DNA from 2 places in the Comamonas sp. 26 genome. Region 1 is predicted to be linked to the other one. Evidence: riboswitches for the same ligand, from Rfam matches in the RefSeq annotation. Region 1 holds a riboswitch; the other holds the start of a gene.
The links. A riboswitch is a leader RNA that binds a small molecule or an ion and turns the genes downstream of it on or off. The one in region 1 is predicted to bind cobalamin.
Positions count from the first base shown of each region.

Region 2: another riboswitch for cobalamin. It lies ahead of CLU84_RS07105 (TonB-dependent receptor domain-containing protein); the one in region 1 lies ahead of CLU84_RS22435 (TonB-dependent receptor plug domain-containing protein).

Region 1 covers NZ_PEFL01000001.1:2,622,187-2,630,044, forward strand. Annotated here, with positions in the region: gene CLU84_RS12095 ((2Fe-2S) ferredoxin domain-containing protein) at 1-657, opposite strand, end outside; gene CLU84_RS12100 (ABC transporter ATP-binding protein) at 654-1,448, opposite strand; gene CLU84_RS12105 (iron ABC transporter permease) at 1,445-2,521, opposite strand; gene CLU84_RS12110 (ABC transporter substrate-binding protein) at 2,518-3,561, opposite strand; gene CLU84_RS22430 (TonB-dependent receptor) at 3,635-4,732, opposite strand; gene CLU84_RS22435 (TonB-dependent receptor plug domain-containing protein) at 4,639-5,784, opposite strand; cobalamin riboswitch at 5,938-6,180, opposite strand; tRNA gene CLU84_RS12120 (tRNA-Gln) at 6,499-6,575, shown strand; gene CLU84_RS12125 (hypothetical protein) at 6,965-7,183, shown strand; gene infA (translation initiation factor IF-1) at 7,206-7,472, shown strand; gene CLU84_RS12135 (substrate-binding domain-containing protein) at 7,576-7,858, opposite strand, start outside.
Region 2 covers NZ_PEFL01000001.1:1,545,023-1,552,880, reverse strand. Annotated here, with positions in the region: gene CLU84_RS07115 (bifunctional adenosylcobinamide kinase/adenosylcobinamide-phosphate guanylyltransferase) at 1-102, opposite strand, end outside; gene CLU84_RS07110 (cobyrinate a,c-diamide synthase) at 150-1,574, opposite strand; gene CLU84_RS07105 (TonB-dependent receptor domain-containing protein) at 1,586-3,478, opposite strand; cobalamin riboswitch at 3,549-3,791, opposite strand; gene CLU84_RS07100 (DUF904 domain-containing protein) at 4,023-4,232, shown strand; gene CLU84_RS07095 (cell division protein ZapA) at 4,273-4,653, shown strand; gene CLU84_RS07090 (helix-turn-helix transcriptional regulator) at 4,994-6,244, opposite strand; gene CLU84_RS07085 (EAL domain-containing protein) at 6,445-7,858, opposite strand, start outside.

The sequences.
Region 1 (7,858 bases):
GCAGGGAAACTGACAGCTGGTTTGCAGCGGTATCACGCTATTTTTCAGGCCGGGCGTATCGCGTATCGTTTTGACAAGCTGCGGCCAGAGCTGCACCGAGCCCTTGGCTGCGCAACGCGGCCCCACGCACCAGAGCACATGGTGCTGATGCTCTGGCACAACAGACCAACCCGCGGGATCGTTCTCCCAGCGGTCGTCGCCTACAACGGCAGGCACATCGGGCTGAGTCAAGGCATCTTCCACGGTACGCGCCAGCACATCGGCCAGATACGGTGTGTGCAGCAGTGGCTCGGCAAAGACAACGCGCGGGCAATGTGCACCTTCCATGCTCTGCATTTGATGAGCCCACCAGCGCATGATGAGTTTGTGCAACCAGCGGCGCAGCGAAGGCTCGTCAGGCACCATCACCGGAACAATGATGATAGTCTGCGCTTTTGCACACAGATCAAGTGCTTCGGGCAATGCGGGTTGAGAGCGGTCCACAAAGGCAGGCTGCACCAGCAAGGGTGGCCTTCCTTGTTCCGTCAAAGTGGCATGCAGGCGATCTGCCAGCACCGTCAATTCAGTGGCTCCGTTGGCATAAGCCGCGCCACGGCTCAGAAGGATGATGGCCGTGGCGGCATCGCTTGTGGTGAAGCCTTGAGTCAGTGACGTCATAACAACTCGTCCGGCAGAAATTCAATCAGTGGCTTACCGCTGCGCGGGCTGGGGCGCACCAGGGTGCGCACGCCATAGACATCGGCAATGATTTCGGGTGTTAGCACCTCTGACGGTGTGCCCTCTGCAACCAGTACACCGTCTTTGAGCAGGTACAGCCGGTCGCAATAATGCGCTGCCAGAGGCAGCTCGTGCAGCGCCGCCAATGCCGTCAAGCCCAGGCTCCGGATCAGGTTCATCAGCTCAAACTGGTGTCGAACATCGAGATGATTGGTGGGCTCATCCAGCACCAGTAGCGGTGCCTTCTGGGCCAGCGCGCGGGCCATGAGCACGCGCTGCTTTTCGCCGCCAGAAAGGGTGGAGAACATTCGCGCCGAAAGGCTTTTGGCATCCACCCGCTCCAGCGCCTGAGCGACGATATGAAAGTCCTCCGCGCTATCGCGGGCAAAAGGCGACTGATGGGGGGTTCGGCCCATCAGCACCACGTCGCGCACCAGCAGCTCGAACTCACTGGTATTTTCCTGCGCCAGTACAGCCATGACGCGGGCGTTGTCGCGGGCACTGCTGCGCCAGACATCGCTGCCATTCACTTGCACGCTGCCACTGGCGGGCTTGAGGATGCGGTAAATCATGCGCAGCAGCGTGGATTTTCCGCTGCCATTGGGCCCGAGCAGGCCGACCAGCTCGCCTTGCGCCACATGCAGGCTGACGTCGCGCACGATGTGAGTGGCCGCAGCCTGCCAGCTCAGATGGCTGGTCTGCAGATGTGCGGTTGCAGCTGATGCGTTCATGCCACCAGCCTTTCGCGTGCGTTCTTGCGGCACAGCATCCAGACAAAGAAGGGGCCGCCCAGCAGCGAGGTGATGACGCCCACCGGCACCTCTGCAGGGGCAAAGGTGATGCGCGAAAACACATCCACCCAGACCAGAAAAATGGCACCTGTCAGAGCGGCCACAGGCAGCACGCTGCGGTGCTCGGCACCCACCAGCATGCGCGTGACATGGGGCACGATCAGGCCCACAAAGCCGATTGGCCCGGTCAGGGCTACAAGCACGCCAGTGACCAGCGAAACCAGCACAAACAGCCAGCGCCGCGTGCGCGTGGTGTCCACGCCCAGCGTCGCGGCGCTTTCCTCTCCGGACAGCAAGGCGTTAAGCGAGCGTGCCTGTGTCAGAAGCAAGGCTGCGCCAATCACCAGCAGTGCTGCAGGCAGGCCCAGTTCATCCCAGCGCGTGCCGGCCAGGCTGCCCAGCGTCCAGGTCAGCACCGAGTTGGCCAGCTCGCGCTGATCGGCCGTGAGTACGATGAGACTGGTGATACCGCCCAGGCAATACGCAATCGCCACGCCACCCAGAATCAGGCGCGAGGCCTGCAAACGCCCATTGGCATAGGCCAGAAAATACACAGCCGTGCACGCAGCCAGCGCGCCGCCAAAAGCGCCCAGCGGCAGGGCCAGCTCGCCCGCAAAAGCCAGTGCACCAAAGGCAATCACGCTGACCGCTCCCACCGATGCGCCGGACGACACGCCCAGCAAATACGGATCGGCCAGCGGGTTGCGCACCATAGCCTGCATGGCGACGCCCACCAGTGCTAGGCCCGCGCCGACGAGGGCCGCAAGCAGCACGCGCGGCATGCGCACGCGCCAGACGATTTGAAATTGGGCCGATGTCCAGTCGCCGGGCTGCAAATTCATGCCCAGACGCACACCGATCTCATGCGCCGTGATCAGCCAAGCCTGCTGCGGCGAAATGCGCACCGGCCCCAGCGTGATGGCCAGCGTGAGCGACACCAGCAGCAGGGCCGCCAGCCACAGCGACAGGCGGCGGCGCTGCATCGCAAAGGCCAAGGTGGAAGGCATGTTCATGGCTGCGTGATCTTCTCGGGGTGCAAAGCGTGTGCCAGCCTGCGTGTGGCCTCCACATTGCGTGGCCCTGGCGTGGCTTCGGAGAACTCCATCAGCACGAATTTCTGCTCACGTATGGCCTTGAGTTGGGACAGCTCGGGCTTGCCGAGCAGAAACTGGCGCTTACCGTCGGCCACGGGCCTGTCGTTGTCGACGATGACAATCCAGTCCGGGTCGCGCGCAATCACGTCTTCCCAGTTGCCGCGCATCCAGCTGCTGCTGAGGTCGTCAAAAATATTGCTGCCGCCCGCCGCTTCGATCATGGCATGTGGCATGGCGTAGCGGCCCGTCGTCACAGGAATATCGGTGCCGCTGTCAAACACAAACACCTTGGGTTTTTCCGTCAAGCCTTTGAGTGCATCAGTGATGCGCTGCAGTTCGGCGCGCTGGCTGTTGACCAGTGCAGCAGCCCGCGCTTCGATATCAAAAATACGACCCAGGTTGAGCAGGTCGTTAAAGGTGTCCTCCAGCGACACGCGCTCGCGTGCGACCTGGCGGATGCAGGATTCGCTGAGCACATAGCTGGCAATGCCCAGCTCCTGCAAGCTGGCAGGCGTGATCTGCCCTTGCCTGAAGCCATAGGACCAGCCGCTGAAGACAAAATCGGGCTCGGCATTCAGCAAGGTCTCAAGGTTCATGCCCTGGCTGGAAAGATCTGGCACTTGAGCCAGCAGCGGCTGCATGGCTTTGGGGAGGCGCTGGATATCGCGCAGGCCGCCGTAACCGACGAGGCGATCCTGCAGCCCTAGCGCCAGAAACATCTCCAGCAGATTGATGCCGTGAACAACGGCGCGCTGCGGCACTTTGTCGTAGGCCACGGGCTGGTCGCATACCGCTATGGATAGAGGCACGCGCGCTGCCTTGGCAGGCGAAACAACGGCATCGATGGAGCGATGGTCAGAGCAAGCGCCAAGCACCAGACCGGTCATCACCGTCACGACAGACCGTTTCAAGAAGCCAGAAAACAGGAGCTGCTTGCGCATGTATCTATTGGATTTCATGGCGTTTCATGTCTGAATTCAAGTAAATACATGCGCTAATTGCTACTGTTTTTGAACTTCTGAAGTACGCGTTTTAGAACGAGAACTCTGCTGTCAGATCCACACGGCGACCTTCACCCGGATAGGCCTGAGCCGCCTTCGCACTGGAGACTGCCGAGTAGGTGTAGAGCTTGTCGGTGAGATTGCGCACAGACAGGCGGTAAGTGCTGCGGGCCTGCGGGCGCCAGCTCAAAGCGGCATCCCAGACGGTGTAGCCGCCGCTGAGAGCGGTGTTGGCGTTATCGGCAAAGCGGCTGCCCACTGCGCGCGCACCCAGTGATGCCTGCCAGCGACCGATGCTGCTATGCGTGGTGTAGTGGGCCCACAGATTGGCAGTATTGCGCGCCACATTGCTTGGGCGATTGCCCGATCGGTCGGCACCGCCGGCTTCGATCAACTGGTCGTATTTGGCATCCACAAAGGCGTAATTGCCTTCCAGGCGCCAGCTGGGCGAGAGGCGCATCACCGCGCTCAACTCCAGTCCCTGCGAGCTTTGCTTGCCGCCTTGCACCGACAGCTGGCTATTGTTCGGGTCGCGGGTGATGATGTCTTTTTTCTCGATGCGGTAGGCGGCGGCCGTCCACTCGCCCTGGCCTTGGGCGAACTGCTGCTTCAGGCCGATTTCGATCTGGCGCGCCGTGGTCAGCTTGAAATCTCGATTGGCGAGGTTCAGGGTCAGGATGTTGGTGACCGGGTCATGACCTTGAGAGAGCTGGCCGTAGAGGCTGGTCTGTGCGTTGAGCTTATGCGTCAGGCCCAGACGCCAGGCGGTGCCGCCCAGGCTTTTGTCAAACGTGCCGCTGCCAATCAGGTCCTTGCGGTCAAAGTCCGTCAGATCGCGGCGAATGCCGGCCAGCAACAGCCAACGGTCGCTAAGCGTCCAGGCGTCCTCGACATAGAAGTCATGCGTGGTGGCCTGAGTGCGATAGTTGGGCAGCATGGGTGAGCTATTGGGCCAGTAGCTCAGTGAAGGCTCGTTCACACCGATCGTTGCGCTGCCGGCGTAGTCGTTGCGCGCAAAGTTGAACCGTGCGCGACTCACCTCCCAGCCTGCGACCAGCTTGTGTGCGCCGGCTTGCAGGGTAGTCTCCAGACGGTTGCCGGTCTGCTCCAGATCATGGGCCAGCTCCAGATAATCCCCAGCGTGACTTGCTGCTTGCTGGGGTTGTAGCTATAGGCTTCGATATTGCGCCAGTAGCGGTCGGCCTTGAAGTGATAGAGCTCGTTGCTCACACTCCACCGGTCGTTGATCTGGTACTGCACCCGGGCACGCACGCGCTTGTCCTTGATGCGGATATCGCTGTCGTCGGTGTTGAAGTTGCGGCCCAGCAGCTCAGGAACGATGGCGCCATTGACGGTGGGCGTGCCAAAGTAGCGCGCGGGCTTTTCATCACTGATATCGGCCAGCAGCTCCACGCGCAACGCGGCCGTGGGCTGCCAGCGCAGAGTGCTCATCAGCTTGCTGCCGCTGGCACGGCTCATGTCGTGCTCGCCGTTGGTGTAGTGCCCGTAGGCATCCACCCGGTAGCTGAGGGTATCGCTGAGTGCACCGCCCATGCCCAGTCCCAGCTTGGCCGAGCCATGCGAGCCAGCACCGACCAGCACCTCGCGTACCGTCTCGCGCGTGGGCTGCTTGCGCACCACATTGGCGGTGGCTCCCACAGTACCTGAGCCATAAACAATGGAAGCTGGTCCGCGCAGCACTTCCACACGCTCATAGCCCCAGCTATTGGCAGGGTAAGGTGTGGTGGAAGACGCCACACCCAGGCGCACGCCGTCCTCCGCAATGCCCACGGAGTTGGTGCCCGTAAAACCACGTGTGCTGAAGGACAGGCTGCTGTAGCTGGTCGCAGACAGCGGCGTCATGCCCACGGTGCGGCCAATGATGTCGGCCATGCGGCTGTCGCCGCGCTCCTGCCAGGTCTGCTCATCCACATGATCCAGACTGGCTGGCAAATCAAGCGTGGCAATGCCGGTGCGGCTGCCAGAGACCGTGGGCAATGAAAGGCCTAAGCCACCTTCGGCAGTGTCGGTGACTTGAACGGTTGGAAGTTGCGCCGCAGCGACAGCGCTAGCAGCACGGGTGGCTGAGGTCTGCGTGGGTTGGGCCACGGGTTCTGCGGCCATGGCCAGTGCAGCAGGTACCAGGCCGATCAGTGCGGCAGGCAAGGTGAAGTGATTCATTCGTGTCAGTCGATGCTGACCGCCTGCCTGCTGGTGACGATATCATGCCAAGTGCATGGGCTCGCGTTGAACGAACCTGCCGCAGGCTTGTTGCCGTCACGCTGCTCCCCGCAGACGGTCGTTGCAAATGCTGGCAGCAGGGTCTGACCCCGCAACGCGCAGCGCTTTACAGGCCGGTATCCGGGCTGGCAGATGGCTTGATGCCTGCCGACTCGCCTTCCCGATGTTTCCGCGCACCTCATGAGAGGCCACGTAAAACATCAGTGACTGGCTCTTGCGCTGCAAAAGCCTTGAGTCGGTTTGATCTGCTTACCGTTGCGGGGGCAGCCAGGGCTTTACACCCTGTTCCCGTTTAACCCGGGATTGAACCCGAGCACCTGTAACATGAAATTGAAGCGGGAGCACCGAACGCATCCAATACGCCGGAATTCTTCTTCAAATCGCCGCGCAGTATATCGTAGCAACGGCCTGAGTCGGGGGCTACTGTTCGGCGCCTTTGCAGCAGCGGCTTCATCCAGCAGCGGGAAGAGCTACCCAGAAAAAGTGGCGTGCATCAAAGCAAACATTGAAGGAGCAGCGGCAAAACAGCCGCCTTCATCACGCTCATTTCATCAACACCTCTGCCCCGGCAGGAGCCAGAATTGAGCCGTGATTGCATTCATCGTCAGAATTTTCTAAATTCATAGCAAAACTGCTATACAATACGCATCTTCTAGGGGAGTCGCCAAGTTGGTTAAGGCACTGGATTTTGATTCCAGCATGCGAAGGTTCGAGTCCTTCTTCCCCTGCCAGAACATATAAAAGCCTTGATTGCTCACGCAATTGAGGCTTTTTGCTTTTCGCCGCCCGTATGGACATCTGCGATGCGAGAGCTAATGGAAGCCTCACCGCAGGGCAAACGCTCACCATCGCTCCAACACCCTTGGAGTTTGCCTATCAAGGGGCAATGCTTTATAATCCTCAGGTTTGCAGCATGGAACTTGCCTCATGCAGCATCAACGGCAGATCTCACGTTGCCTCATGCTCGGCTCCGTCAGCCTGAGTGTTTCTCTTCGGCAAGAAGCAAAGCCACCCTCAAGCGGCTGGCTCACTTGATCCAAGCTCACTCAAGCAGGATCTTTTTCATTTTTTCAGTGGATGGCATGGCCCATGTCTGGGTTTTCGCCACCGCTGACACGATATGCACAAAGAACAAATTACAGAGCGTGTCGGCAACTACATTGTGACTGCCCTCACCAACATCACCCATTCCGGCAAAGTAGCTGCAGCGGTTTCCATCCGCCGTGGTGAATATGACCGGATTTTCAGCTTTATTCGACAGTTTGATACACCGGATATGGCCAGCAAATATGCACTCGCCGAAGGGCGTTGCATGGTGCTGGAAAACCAGTTGAACTGAGTCTTTCTAAAAAGGAATTGTTTTGGCCAAAGAAGAATTGATTGAGATGCAAGGCAGAGTCGACGAAGTGTTGCCCGATGCCCGTTTTCGTGTAACGCTGGATAACGGCCACCAGTTGATCGCCTACTCCGGCGGCAAGATGCGCAAGCACCGCATTCGCGTGCTGGCCGGTGACAAGGTCACTCTGGAAATGTCTCCCTATGACCTAAACAAGGGTCGCCTGACTTTCCGTCACATCGAGCGTTCGGGCAGCGGCCCTGCGCCTCAAGGTCAGCAGCGCAAGCGCTAATCAGCGAGCAAGCGACTTGGTGGAGGCTCTGGCCACCAACTCCGGCATGGGGGCTTGCGCCACCTGCCGGACGCTGACACCCCTGAGGTGCTCAGCCAGCAGATCAACCGCCAGACCGGCGACCTGATCCAGATGCAAATTCACGGCTGTCAGCGCGGGCTCGCAAGTCCGCGCTCGCATTCCATGCGTAGCGCGTGGCAATCTTGATGTCCTGCGGTATTCTCAAGCCGATTTGATGCACATGCTGCATCACGCCGACGGCAAGCACATCGACCAAGACCAGTAATGCGTCAATCTGCGGATAACTTGCCAGCAGATGGCGAGCCGCATCGCCGCCGCCAGCTTCGCCCAGGGCTTCATCCACACGCAGCACCATGTGCTCCATT
Region 2 (7,858 bases), 1.1 Mb from region 1:
TTGATGCTGCACCCCGCTTTGCAGCCACTGGCGTGCCAGCAGCTCCGCACGGCGGGACTTACCGCTTTTTTGACCGCCCAGAATGAACTGCGTACGCGGCATGACGATGGAGAGAGTGCTTGCAACGCTCATGATGAAAACAAAAAAAATCAGGCCTGAATTGTTGCGCCAAAAAGCCCGGCCACGGCGGCGGGGTTGGAAGGAAACCACGCATGAAAGTAGCTGGCCCGTACGCTGCCATGCGCATACAGCGCCTCGCCCCGGTCGGGCTGCACCGCTGCGCCCGGGCGGCTGCTGCGCGTGTGCACCTGCATCGTGGTTTCAAGCCTTGTGTAGTGGAACGTGTGGCCGCGCAGCAAGCCCGTATCCAGCACCAGTTGCTGCATGCCCAGCCCGCCCAGCCGGTTCTGCATGATGACCTGCCCGGGCAGCAGCCCCCACATGGCTTGAATGTGGCCATCCAGACCCGTCACGCCATCGCACAGTGCCAACATGCCGCCGCACTCCGCCCAGACGGGCTTGCCTAGGGCCACATGCTCGCCAATGCCCGCGCGCAGCACCTGATTGGCGTGCAGAGCCTGCGCATGCAGCTCTGGGTAGCCACCGGGCAACCACAGCGCATCGCAAGGCGGCAGCGCATCGCCCGCCAGCGGCGAGAAAAAGCACAGCTCGGCCCCCATGGAGCGCAGACAGTCCAGATTGGCGGGGTAGATAAACGAGAAAGCCGCATCCCGTGCAATGGCGATGCGACGACCAGCCAGCCAGGACTGAGCCTTGGACTGATCGATTGGAGAATCCGTTGAGATGTCTGGCGGCGAAAAGTCCACGCACCAGTCTTGCCAGCTGGGCGCATCTTCTGCGGCAGTCCACAAGCGCTGGCCGAGCGGCGTCTGTGCCAGCGCATCCGCAGCGGCATCAAGTCGCTGCATGGCATCGCTCAGTTCATGGGCCGCAATCAGGCCCAGGTGCCGTTCAGGCAGCAGTGCGGCCGTGCGCGCCTTGGGTGCGTTATCACCCAGTTGCACGCCGGGCATGGCACCCAGCCACAGCGCCGGGTCACGTAAACCTTGCTTGAGCAAGTCAGCATGATGGGCCGTGGCCACGCGATTGGCCAGCATGCCCGCCCAGCGCAGGCCGCTTTGGTAATGCTGCAGGCCATAGGCCAGTGCACCAAACGTACCCGCCATGGCCGATGCATCGACCACTGCCAGCACTGGCAGACCCAGCAGTTGCGCCAGATCAGCCGCGCTGAAGTTGCCGTCAAACAGGCCCATAACGCCCTCGACCAGCATGAGATCGGCCTCCTGGGCTGCCTCATGCAGGCGCTGGCGCACATCCGCCTCGCCGGTCATCCACAAATCCACCGAATGCACGGGCTCCCCACTGGCCAGCTCATGCCAGTACGGGTCCAGAAAATCAGGACCGCACTTGAACACGCGCACCTTGCGGCCCTGCCGCGCATGTAGCCGCGCCAGCGCCGCCGTCACAGTCGTCTTGCCCTGGCCGGAGGCCGGAGCACTGATCAGGATGGCGGGGCAGCGAGTGGTTTTTTCCGGCATTGCGATGGATGTCATGGCTGGCCTGCTTAGTTAGCTTCCCACTTCACGCCGATATAGCCGCTGCGGCCTTCGGTGGCGTAAGTGCGAGCCAGTTCATAACGCTTGTCAGCCAGATTGTTGACGCGGGCCACCAGGCTCCAGTCGCGGCTCAGCTGCTTTTGCGCGCTCAGGTTCCAGAGCGTGTAGCCGCCCAGCACGTTTTTGTTGGCGGCATCATCAAAGCGTTTGCCTGCGGTCTGCATCTCGGCACCCAGCTTCCAGCCTGCGACCTTGGTGTCCGCAGACAGGCTGGCATAGCGCTTGGAGCGGCGGGCCAGTTGCAAGTCCTTGTCCGTATCACGCGGATTCTGGAAGTCCACCGAGCCTTGCAGGTTCACCATTCCCACGCGGGTGCTGGCAGCAAAGGTAATGCCTTCGTAACGGGCATTGGCCACGTTGGCATAGCAGCCGCCGAAAGTTCCGATATTGCCAGGGCAGGTACCTGTCTTGCCCACATAGTTGATGAGGTTCGAAAGGTTGTTGCGATAAACCGTGGCCGAGAAGCTATCGCTGCCCTTGCCCCACTTCAGGCCCAGCTCCACATTGCGGCCTTCTTCAGGCACCAGCGATGAATCGCCATACTGGCTGAAGCGCTGGTACAGCGTGGGTGCACGGAAGGATGTGCCAGCCGATGCCGTGGCACGCCAGTTAGGAATGAACTCGTAGCCATAGGCAGCACTGCCTGTAGTGTGGCCACCAAACTCACTATCGCGGTCATGGCGGGCATTGAGCTGCAACGTGTGCTTGCCCAGATTCAGGCCGTAACCTAGCGCCAGCGCATTCTGCGAGCGCTCGCGACTGCCGATATCCAGGCCGCTGTTGACCAGCTTGTCTTCACGGCGTTCCAGTGCGGCGGTCACGGTCTGCGCGCCCAGCTTCCATTCGTTCTGGAACAGATAGCTGTGCAAGCGTGTATCGGTTTCATAAACGCTGGGCTTGGTCTGATAGAAGTCACGCGACTGCGTGTACTGCAGGCGTGTGCTGTAAATATCACTCCATTTGGCCTGCCAGTTCAAACCCACGGCGCTCATCTTGTAGATGCTGCGGTCATCGTCCTTGCTGACGTCGTAGCCAGAGTTCATGTAGCTGGTCAGCGCAGTGGCTTCTACGCGCTGATTCGCCGACAGCTGATAGCCAATACGGCCGTTGAAGGCATTGCTGCGATAGCCGTCGGCATCAGGATTGGCACCCGCAGACGTTCTTGAATTAAAGCCGTTGCTGCTGGCGTGCGAGACACCCAGGTTGTAGTCCCAGCCAGCCACACCACCGCTGACACCCGCTTGTGCCTTTACCGTGCCACGGCTGCCCCAGCCCAGACCCACGTAAGGCTTGGCCTTGCCTTCGCCCTTCTTGGTAAAGATCTGAACCACACCACCAATTGCGTCCGAGCCATAGACGGCGGCAGCCGGGCCACGCAGCACTTCAATGCGGTCAATGGACTCAAGCGGAATGTCTTGCCAGGAAGCACCGCCGGTAGATTGGGAGTCGAGACGCACGCCGTCGACATAGACAGCCGTAAAGCGCGTATCAGCGCCGCGCAGATAAACGCTGGTTGAAGCACCAGCACCACCATTGCGCACCATCTGAATGCCGGGCAAGCGAGAAAGCACATCGGCCACACCGGCGGCGCCAGCAGCTTCAATGGTTTCACGGTCCACAATGGACATATCGGCCACCAGGTCCGACAAAGGTTGTTCGATGCGGTTAGCCGTGACCACCATCTCCTTCATGCTCACGGTATCAGCCAGCGCAACCTGCTGGGCCTGTGCAGCAGATGCCATGACCAGCAGCGAAGCCAGCAAAGTGGGACGAAGAACAAATGTGGCGCGTACGCGCGATGCCGCCTGTGCAGTGCACAGGGTCGAATATTGCGAACTCATGGAAAGCAGACAAGAAAGACGCTCACGCCAGCCTACCCGCCGACAATGAGCAATACATGCCTGCACACAATGCAGACACACCGTCGTTGGCCGGTATCCGGGCTAGGCGAATCGTCCTTTAGCCAGCCTTCCCAGCGCGCAAGCGCCAGTGGCTTTGATGGAAAAGGTGGAATGCAAAGGCATTCCATTCGCCGACCGTTGCGGGGGCAGCGCAGGCCCGGTGTGCCAGTATTTCTGACCAGCACCTCCCTGCTTCCCGTTGAACTGAGGCCACAGAAAAGCCGCCTCGAGCACCAACAGCTGCGTATTGTAATGAGCGCTGCACTGCGCAAATCCCTCATCTGAACGAGTTGTGTGACGATTGTTTACGTTAAAAATGTCTTTGAGGCACACAGATCCTGCGAAGCGCGCTACTATTTTTGAGAGAAATTTGCAGGTTCCTGACTAGTGCGCTCAAGCAGATGCCTGCCATGGAGCAAACGACTCAATTTGCCCGCACATTAATGCCCATCTAAAGACTGCAAGACCTACAATGGCAGTGTCTATGACCACCCAGCCTTCTCTTGATCTCATTGCCGAGCGTGTAGAGCGTCTGCTGGTGCGCCACGAGGAACTGCAGCGCACCAACACTCTGCTCACCGATCAGGTCTCCGCTCTTACGCAAGAGCGCGATTTGCTGCGTCTGCGCCTGCAGGCAGCACGCGCACGCGTCGATGCCCTGATCGAACGCCTGCCCGCCAACCAGGGAGAGTGACCTTCCGTCACCCCCATCACCAGACCCGCCACTGACGCCCATGAAGCAGATCGATGTGCAAATCATGCAGCAAAGCTACGTGCTGACCTGCCCCGATGGTCAAGAAGAACGCGTACAAGAGGCCGCTCGTCGAGTCGACGATGCCATGACCCGCATTCGCGACAGCGGCAAGGTTCGCTCCCGCGATCGCGTGGCGGTCTTAGCCGCTCTGAACATGGCTTTTGACGTACTGGACCGCGATGCCCAACAGGCTCACATGGTAAATGTGCATGCTGAAATGCAGTCTCTGGCGCAAGAGCAAGCCCCCCCGCCTGAAGTCAGCGAAGCCGCTCAGGCCGAGTTGGAGCGCCAGCAGACGCTTGCAGAGCAACTGGTGCTGAAGCTTGATCAGGCACTTGAGAGCGACACCAGACTACTTTGAACTTTTCAGTCGTCTTGCAAACTCTGAAACAAAGCTGTCATGACTTATGCATGGCACCTAATTCCCGTTAAAATAGAATCGTCTGCAAATCTGCCGGTTTTTATATTTCCTTGAACCAATGCTCAACGAGCACGGGCTTGGTACATCACCTATTGAGCGTGATCGTCTCGCGTCAGATGAACCCAACGATAGGTTGCCCTTGCCCACCTGAACCCCCGGTTCAGGATGACGAACCGGTGGCGTTTGCAGACACCTGATACTTCAAGCAGCTGTTGATCAAAACAGTTGCAAGCTCCACAAGACAGGCCCGCACCATGCGGGCCTTTTCTTTTTTAGCGCCTCAATGATTGCCCAGCCAGGCCACGCTATTGAGAAAGAGTCGAACCAGCTCGGTCTGCCTGCGCACGCCCGTTTTGGAAAAAATAGAGCGCAGATGGGCACGCGCCGTGTTGGGCTTGATGCCAAGCGCTTCTGCAGCCTCTTCCAGCGACATGCCATTACTCAGATGCGTGGCGACGGCGGTTTCTGCGGGGGTCAGATGAAAGAGCTGCTGCGTCAGTTTGGCGGGTGGCTCAGCCTTGCCAGTTGTATCGCGCAAAAAGACCGCCACGCTGGGGCGCTGCTTTCCTTCAGTCCACTCATCCGGTGAAACGCTTTGCACCACCACACCCCAGTTCAGCTGACCCGACTGACGGGTGATAGACATGCCTTCGGTCATGGAAACTCTCGACAACTTCGGGGAAAGCAAAGCATCCCGAATCAAACGCTGGAGCTTGCGATTGTCATTGGCATACACGGCCTCTAGCGAACCGTTATTGACGCGAATGCCATCACCCACATTCAGAATGGAAGTTGCTGCAGGATTGGCTTCAATCATTCGCCCAGTCTGATCAAGGATGACAACCCCCATCATCAACTGAGCCGTGGCACGTCCATAAAGCGAGATGACTTGGCGATCTCTATGCAAGTTCAACTGCATATTCAGCACGCGTTTGAAGTGCGGCACCAGCATGCGCACCAAGTCCAGCTCACCAGCCTCAAAAACCCCGGCCTTCTTTGATCGCGTAATGCGCAGACCATAGGCACAGCCATTGTCAGTCACCACATCAACCGCAAGAATGTGCTCAATATCAATGTCTTTGCACCAGTCGGTGTAGTAACGGCAAGCTTTCCACTCAGACTCCGTCATGACATCTTGCAAGGTGAGCACTTTGTCTTTAGCCACCCCTAGAAATGGGCTCCAGTGTGCGTACGGGTCGTGAGAAATCACATCCACGCGCCCGCCTGAAGCGGAGATCACCCAGCCCACATTGTCACCATGAGGATCGCGAACGATAAGCGAGGCATAGTTGCCGCACGCACTGGAGCGCAACAGCTCAAGAAAGGCTTTCCAGCTCTCTGGCGCTGACGCCGCCTCGTACAGCGCGGCAATCAGATTGCTGATTAATTCAGTCTCAATACCAAGGGCTATACCCCGCGAAGGAGCTACAGCCACGCCAGAACCACCCGGCACGGCAAAGCCTGTGAGCGCCCCTTGGCCAGAAGAAACGCAGTTATAGAAATCGAATGTGACGTAATCGCTCTTGGGCATTTGATATCTCGAAAAATTCGGCCCATCAAGCAAAGCGCAGCTGCTCAACTCTGTGCGCGGTTTTTATTGATTCATAGTGACTCAACCCCGTACGCCAAGAAGTCGGCCCATGGAAATAGAGGAATTGTGCTCACGCCAAGCAAGGCATGCATCGTCAAATCAGACGATAGATAAGTTATCAAAAAAGCGAGTTGATTTGACTACTGCAGGCCTGGCGTCTGAAGACTACACCCATCGTTATCTGGAAGGAAAGAAACGGCGTCAGGACTTTCTTCAGCCACACCTAGGGTCAGTCGCAGCCTGAACTGCTCAGCAGGCACGGCTGGCGAGCACAGATAACCTTGAAAGTAGTCGCCCTGCAATTGCGCAATCGCTTCGCACTGCGCCTGTGTTTCCACGCCCTCTGCCACCAGCTCAACACCCAGCGCCCGGCCCATGCTGATGATGGCGCCGACGATGGCCTTATCCCCCGCATCGTGCGGCAGGCCACGTACAAAGCTCTGGTCAATCTTGATCTTGGAAATGGGCAGTTTCTTCAGATAAGCCAGGCTGGAATAACCTGTACCGAAATCGTCGATAACCAGCCCTACACCCAGTTGCGCAATCTGGTGCACGCGCAATGCCATTTCATGCGCATCTTGCAGCAAGATGCTTTCGGTCAGTTCCAGCTCCAGCCACTGCGCTGGCAAAGCGCTGCTCTCAAGCACTTGGGTCAAGCGATCAACAAAATCTGGCTGTCTGAACTCCAGCGCCGAGACATTGACAGAAACTCTGACTGGCGAGCCCATAGCCAGCCAGTGCGCAGCCTCGCGCACCGATTGCTCTAGCACCCAGGCATCCAATGCCACCACATAGCCGGACTCTTCGGCCAGAGGAATAAAGGCCCCCGGAGAAATCACTCCCAGCTCTGGATCTGTCCAGCGCAGCAATGCCTCAGCGGCAACAATGCGCCCCGAGCGAATATGCACCTGCGGCTGAAAATGCACCGCCATATGGCCCTTGTCCAGGGCTTGACGCATGGCATGCTCCAGCCTCATGCGCGACAACAAGCCAGCACTCATCTGCGGCTGATAAAAACTGAAGTTGCCGCGACCACGTTCTTTGACGCGATACATGGCAATGTCAGCCTGGCGAATCAGCTCATCCAGCGTCAATCCATCTGCAGGAAACTGCGCCGCGCCGATACTGCACTGCACCGTAAAGCCAAGGCCGTCGAGCATGAAGGGCTGGCGCATTTCTTCCAGAATGCGCCCGGCCACTGCCGATGCGCCCTCACCCGTACAGTCGTGCAAATAAAGCACAAACTCATCGCCGCCCTGGCGGCACAGCACATCTGCGGGGCGTAGCAGTCCACTGAGTTTCTGGGCAACTTGCTGAAGAACCCGGTCGCCAAAATCATGACCAAGAGAGTCATTGATGATCTTAAAACGATCCAGATCAAGAAACAGAATGCTGAAAGGCTGCTGGGTAAAGCGCGCTGCCGTAATGGCCGTCTGCACATGGCGGCTCAGACTCAAGCGATTGGGCAAACCCGTCAGCGCATCGTTATAGGCCAGTTGCTCAATCTGCTGTTGAGCACTGCGCTGCATGGTCATGTCGCGCATAAAGCCAATG